Linked DNA regions of Prochlorococcus marinus str. MIT 0918. The protein of the gene in region 2 binds, or shares a complex with, the protein of the main gene of each other region. Links are inferred from orthologs where the notes say so. Each region holds a gene or a part of one and is shown on either strand. Other genes may lie near its edges. The genes, in order: dnaB and dnaG.

Region 1 (3,254 bases), 630 kb from region 2 along the record:
CACTGAATAAGCTGGACGAAGCATGATACAGTTTTCGAGACCAGGTAGTGTTCTTAAAAGCTCTAGCTGTATATTTTCTGGTAGCCCGGTCGAAAATCCTTGTATATATATCTCCGGCGTATCTCTTCCCTCTGGCTCTAGAAAGATTTGATGAGATTCCTTATCTGCAAACCGAACAATTTTATCTTCTATTGATGGGCAATAACGAGGACCCTTGCTGTTGATAAACCCTCCATAAATAGGAGTTAAATGAAGATTGTCTTTTATAAGTTGATGGGTTTTTGTTGTTGTTCGAGTGATATAGCAACTCATTTGAGCTTTGCTTTTCCATGTAGATGGGTCGAAAGAAAAAAATCGATTTGCAGCATCACTTATTTGTTCTTCAAGGGAGTTGAGTGCAATACTTCTGCGATCTACTCTTGCAGGAGTTCCTGTCTTGAGCCGACTAGTTTCAAAACCAAGCTTTTGCAGTGCATCAGTTAAACCTGTTGCAGGTTGTTCACCTGCTCGACCAGCTTCCATTGATTGATTTCCTATCCAAATCTTTCCTCTTAAAAATGTTCCAGTAGTGAGAATTACTACTCTTGCTTTATAGCTACTTCCAAAGTACGTTTTGATCCCTGTTATTTGGCCAATAGTAGATTCAGATTGCGCGTCTTTTTGCGTATTAGGTGCCAGCTTCTTTACCTCTAAATCTGTAACCATTGCTTCTCGAAGAGTCAAATTAGATGTTTGTTGAAGGAGATTAAGCATTTCACGAGAATATGCTCTTTTATCAGTTTGAGCTCTTAGTGCCCAAACTGCTGGACCTCTACTGGCATTTAAGATTCGTTTTTGTATGGCTGTTGAATCTGCTAAACGGCCAATCACTCCTCCTAATGCATCTACTTCATGAACGAGTTGGCTTTTAGCTGGCCCCCCCACGGCAGGATTACATGGTTGCCATCCAATGCGATCAAGATTTAAAGTGAATAACGCGGTTGAGAACCCTAGCTTTGCAGTCGTTATAGCAGCTTCACAACCTGCATGACCTCCCCCAACAACTATTACATCAAAGGCTTCTTTAGTGTTGGATGAATAGCTCATAAACTAATAATGCATGCGTGAGTATGAACCTTTCTCTAATTAGCAAGGTTTCTAAACCTTGTAAATTGTGGTTCAAAAAGTAATTTGACTGTTCCTATTGGGCCATTTCTATGCTTTGTAACAATTAACTCAGTGACACCTCTATCTGGAGTTTCAGGATTGTAATACTCATCTCTATAAATCATTAGTACTAGGTCAGCATCTTGTTCAATTGATCCTGATTCTCTTAGATCACTAAGCATGGGTCTTTTATTTGTTCGAGATTCGACTCCTCGACTTAGTTGAGAAAGTGCTATTACGGGCACTTTCAATTCCCTCGCCATTGCTTTTAAGCCTCTTGTGATTCTTGAAAGTTCTTGAACTCTATTGTCGGGTGTAGACCCTTCCATTAGCTGAAGATAATCGATAACAATTAAACCTAGTTCTTTGCCTTGTTCAGCAATGAGTCGTCTACAAAGAGATCGCATTTCAAGTACGCCTGAATTAGGTTTGTCATCTATAAAAATTGGTAGTTGACCAAGAGTATCAATTCCTTTACCTAGCAAAGGCCATTCTTCTTGGTTTAATCTTCCTGTGCGTAGCCTTCCACTTTCAATACCAACTTCCATTGATAGCAGGCGATACGTTAGTTGCTCCTTACTCATTTCTAAACTAAAAACACAAACAGGTAGTTCATGCAGTTGAGCAACGTTTTTGGCAAGATTAAGGACAATTGATGTTTTACCCATTGCTGGCCTTCCTGCAACAATAATTAGATCACTTCGTTGAAGACCTTGAGTCATTGCATCTAGGTCATAGAAATTCACTGGTAGCCCAGCGACTGCTGTTCCTAAAGAACGACTTTCAATTTCATTAAATGTACTTGTTAATATTTCTGCTGTTGGAATGAGTCCTTTCGAGGGTTTTTCTTGACTGATTGAGAAAATTTTTTGCTCTGCTTTATCTAGAACTTCCTCCATTGGCATATTTTGATCAAAACTCAGCTTGATGACTTCGTTTCCTGAGCGAATAAGTTGCCGTCGCAGATATTTGTCCGTGATTAATTTTGCGACTTGTTCGATGGAAGCTGTAGATGAGATTTTTTCTACTAGTTCGACTAATCGATTATTTCCACCAATTCCTTCTAGTTCTCCTGTATCTGCTAGCCAAGCGCTCATTGATGTTAAATCTGTTGGTTTACCCTGGCTATGGAGCATTAGCGCAGTTTGAAAAATTTTACGGTGTGCATTTAAATAAAAAGCTTCTGGCTGAACTAAATCTGCTATACGACTTATTGCATCTGGATCTAATAAAACCCCACCTATAACAGCTTCTTCAGCCTCTAAATTTTGTGGCGGAATTAAGTCAGACTGACCGTCAAAATTTTGTGCCCGAAAGTTTTCGTACCTTTTATTTGGTAATGATTGTTTTCTTGTTTGATCTTCTTTATTAGGGAAAGGAACATTAACCATTGCAATATGAATTAGCAGAGATACTTACTGTGGCTGGTAAGTGAAACCTTGCCACTAAACTTAGTTACCAGTGACTTCAAGGTTGATTTCAGCAGTGACTTCACTATGAAGCTTGACTTGTACTTTATATTGCCCTGTTTCATGAATATCTGGAACAAGAATTGTTCGACGATCTATTTCTTTTTTGGTTGCGACTTCTATCGCTTCTGCAACATCTCCATTAGTCACTGTTCCAAATAAGACACCATCTTCACCAGTTTGTTTTTTAATAGTAAACCTTCCAATGGTTTTCAGAGCTGTTTCAAAGTCAATTGCGGCTTGTTTTTCAGCTGCTTCATGCTCAGCTTTTTTGGCTAAGCGATGTTCAACTTGTTTTAAGACTGCAGGAGTAACAGCTAAAGCCTTTCCATGAGTCAAAAGAAAATTGCGTGCATAGCCTGGAGCGACTTCAACGACATCCCCATCTTTTCCAAGACTAAGAACATCTTCTTTTAGAACAACTTTTACTCTTTTCGCCATTGTTTATTGGAAGAAAGTGGACCGCATTACTTAAATTTTAGGATTGTAAGTCGAAAACCTTAAGAGTTTCATATTAAGGCTTCATGGGCAAACGTATTTTTTTTGCAAGACCTAAAGCATTTAAAAGGCGAATATGTTGCCAAGTAAGATCTATTTGCCCTTTAAAAAGTCCTTGCTTCGCAGAGTTTGGATATGCGT
Region 2 (3,275 bases):
ACTCTCTTCAGCTAAATTTATTTTCAAAATATAGTGCTGAACATAAATTAAGGCAAGAATGCCTAATGAAGGTAATTGATAGGCTAAACAAACGCTATGGACAAAATACAATCAATTGGGCAATATGTGGGGCAAATAAAGATTGGGAAATGTGTCGTAAACATTTGAGTGCTTCAGCAACAACACGTTTTAAAGAAATTCCCATTGTAATCGCATGACTTTCTATAAAAGCAATAAGATCAAGTATTATAAGTACAAGCAAATATCAAGATTGCAAACAACATGTTGGAATTCCTTATATTTCTTAACTCAAAAGAAGAAAAAATATTAGACTTAATTCAAAAAGCTAATTACAAGATAGTAGAGAACAGTCCTTTATGTCTTATAGATAATAAATTCTTTGGTTTTTTAAAAAAAAAGGAAAAGATAGTAGTCATATGTACAAAAAATGCTAAAGACTATGGTGGCTACAATTTTGCTAAGGACAATGCAACCGGGGGGTCTTTCAAAACTGGTCTAATGATAAGAAGAGCATTAAGGCACGAATCTGTACATATTGCTCAGGAATGTAATGATGATAATTTAATTAATAGCAGTAAAGGCCAAGAAATAAGCCCTTACAAACTAAATGCTTTAAGAGCTTCCGTTCAATTAGTAGGTAATCCAGAATTAGAGTATGAAGCTTATTCAATGGAAGACAACCCAAGGAAAATAATATCTGCTTTAAAAAGGTTTTGTTTTTAACTTAATCAATCAAAAGAAAATAAACTGCTAAAAAAATTATGCTGTAATAGTTTCTTTACCTTGATCAAGAGAGCATCTTTGTTGATCTAAATAAAGAATATGTTTACGTTCTGTATAATATAATTCCTGAAATGTTAGGGCCTCAATATTTAATCTTTCAAACATTTCATTGATTTTACTTTCCATATCATATTTCTCAGTAGGTTGTTGTTTCTCTTGCTCAATAAGTACAGAAAGGCAGGTTTCGAGAGTCTCTAATCTTTGCCCGCTCCAAGCCTCAATTAAGTGTCTACATCGTTTTAATGATTTCTGACGTTCTAAAACAGCTAATGTCCCTTGTAACTGAAGAAGAGGGTTTTCTATAGAAACCAACTGAAACTCATTAAGTTCTAAAAAGCATGTAAGCGTAGAACTAAGCGCAATATTGTTATTAGAAACAAGTTGGTCTAAAAGTTTTTCAGGAAGATCAATTTCTGACAACTCATTTCCTTTGTTGTCACCTCGAGCAATTGATTCTAGAAGAGTAGAGCCTAAAATCGCCTCTTCTAATTCGCTAATCGCAACCCAAAGCAATCTATGATGGTGAAGAGCAAAATCCTCAAGCTCTCTTTGTCTTAATTCCATACGAATAGAAGCCCGATGATTAGGACAATGCAAATAAAGCCTGAAAATCTGAGCTTCCGTACGTTCCCTTAAAGATGTCTCACTAGGCAACTCAAATCGACTAGCCCGGCCATGCCATCTTTGTCCTTTTATCTGTGTTCTAAGATCTTCTTCTAATTGCAAAGCTAACCGCGCTTGACCGCCACTTAGAAGCTCAGCCACCTTCTGCAAATAGTGAGAACGTAAAGCTGACTGAGGCAATTTACCTAATAACTGCACTAATCCACTAACAGCCTTCTGAAAGTGATCAGCTTTGCTTAAATCAAGTCCCTTTAATACCTGATCTATTTTCCAATCAATCCAAAGAGGAGACTTCTCAATAAGAGTTTTATAGTCAAACGCTGAATGCTCTTGAAGATAGTCATCTGGATCTTTACCAGAAGGAAGCTGTAAAATCCTTAATTCCAACTGACCCTGCATAGCAAGCTGCTCGACTTCTCCTATAGCTCTATTTGCAGCTGAAATCCCTGCTCTATCTGCATCAAAATTAAGTATTATTCTTTTACTATCACTACAACGACATAGCTGTTTAATCTGTTGGTTACTAAGAGCCGTGCCTAAAGCTGCAACTGAATTATTAATGCCAGCTGCATGGAGAGCAATGACATCAAAATACCCTTCTACAACTATTGCCTTATCAACTTTTCTAATTGTATCGGCAGCTTTATTTAATCCAAAGAGATGTTTTCCTTTTTCAAAAATCTCAGTTTCTGGTGAATTCAAATATTTAGGTTCTGATCCGTCAAGACTTCGTCCACCAAATCCAATAACACGCCCTTGTCGATCATGAATTGGAACAATAAGACGATTCCTAAAACGATCATAAAAACCATCTTTCCCTTTCCGCGGAACAATAAGACCAACTGCAATTAGTAAATCAGTGGAAATATTCTCAACATCAACCATATATCTCAAAAGTCCATCCCATCTATTAGGAGCAAAACCAAGTTCAAATCCATCAATTGTTCCTTTACTCAAGCGACGATCTTTTTGCAAATATTCCAACGCTTGAGATCCTGTTGAATGATGTAATTGATTACAAAACCAACCTTTTGTAAGCGAAAGAATTTTAAAAAGCTTTTCTCTTCTTGAAAGATCTTGACGTAAACGTTCCTGCTGAGCGCCTTCTAAAGTTTCAATTGGAAGTTGGTATTTTCTCGCCAAATCAAGAACAACTTCAACAAAGCTCTGCTTATTAAGTTCCATAAGGAACTTAATAGAATTACCTCCAGCACCACAAGAAAAACAATAATAAATCTGCTTCGCAGGAGAAACCGTCATGGAAGGCCTGCTGTCATCATGAAAAGGACAAATCCCAACGAATTCTTTACCTTTTTTCTTTAAAACAACATGTTCTCCTACGACATCTACAATATCAGCTCTTTCCTTAACAGAATCTAAAGTACGTTGATGGAGTCGTAGGTTTCTCATTATGCAATTATGAAGTACATACAGTAATGGATTTAAATAGGATTGAGAACTTTATTTAAATGTGCGCAAAAGACATCTAAGCAATTAAATCAAATAATTCTCGCACTAAAAATAAAATCCTTATAGCCTTATGAACCTACAAATAAGTAAAGAGAATCAAAAAATTAACACTCATGGTGTTTTTACTTTAATAGGAAGTGCTCTTGCCTTCAGCCTGATGACAGTTTGCATCAAGCAACTCAACGGGAGAATCCCTGTTGCAGAGCTAATCTTCTTCAGGTCTTTATTCAGCATAATAACTACAAGATTAATGATGATAAAGGATGATATAAATCCTTGGGGGGCAAATAAAAAATTACTTATATCTAGAGGGTTGATAGGAACAGCTGCATTATTTTGTGTTTTTAAAGCGGTCGAATCACTATCACTTGCAGCAG

Evidence for each region.
Region 1: the proteins of dnaG (region 2) and dnaB are in contact, whole or in part, in a crystal structure (PDB 2R6A), measured with the Geobacillus stearothermophilus proteins. The link is inferred for Prochlorococcus marinus str. MIT 0918 from one-to-one orthologs. Residues at the interface, in WP_049624496.1 of Geobacillus stearothermophilus: Lys456, Leu457, Leu458, Pro459, Ala460, Asn463, Ala464, Leu467, Leu535, Leu536, Ile537, Ala538, Gln544, Glu545, Asp548, Tyr549, His552; in WP_033016901.1 of Geobacillus stearothermophilus: Ser13, Glu15, Ala16, Gln18, Glu91, Leu92, Asp94, Ala95, Val96, Pro97, Thr98, Ala99, Ala100, Asn101, Tyr104, Tyr105, Ile108.

What each region holds. Positions count from the first base shown.
Region 1 is NZ_CP114780.1:1,189,066-1,192,319, reverse strand. Bases 330-3,254 are described here. They hold dnaB (replicative DNA helicase), read right to left. Parts: upstream 2,538-3,254; coding sequence 1,122-2,537; downstream 330-1,121. Other genes in these bases: O5636_RS06540 (acyl-CoA desaturase), read right to left, coding at 3,130-3,254; rplI (50S ribosomal protein L9), read right to left, coding at 2,598-3,056; mnmG (tRNA uridine-5-carboxymethylaminomethyl(34) synthesis enzyme MnmG), read right to left, coding at 330-1,086. In the rest of the region: more of mnmG, read right to left, coding at 1-329. UniProt on the Escherichia coli protein: The main replicative DNA helicase, it participates in initiation and elongation during chromosome replication. Travels ahead of the DNA replisome, separating dsDNA into templates for DNA synthesis.
Region 2 is NZ_CP114780.1:555,815-559,089, forward strand. What follows is about bases 310-3,255. They hold dnaG (DNA primase), read right to left. Parts: upstream 2,839-3,255; coding sequence 781-2,838; downstream 310-780. Other genes in these bases: O5636_RS02970 (serine hydroxymethyltransferase), read left to right, coding at 310-744; O5636_RS02980 (DMT family transporter), read left to right, coding at 2,969-3,255. In the rest of the region: O5636_RS02965 (Y-family DNA polymerase), read left to right, coding at 1-218; more of O5636_RS02970, read left to right, coding at 283-309; more of O5636_RS02980, read left to right, coding at 3,256-3,275. UniProt on the Escherichia coli protein: RNA polymerase that catalyzes the synthesis of short RNA molecules used as primers for DNA polymerase during DNA replication.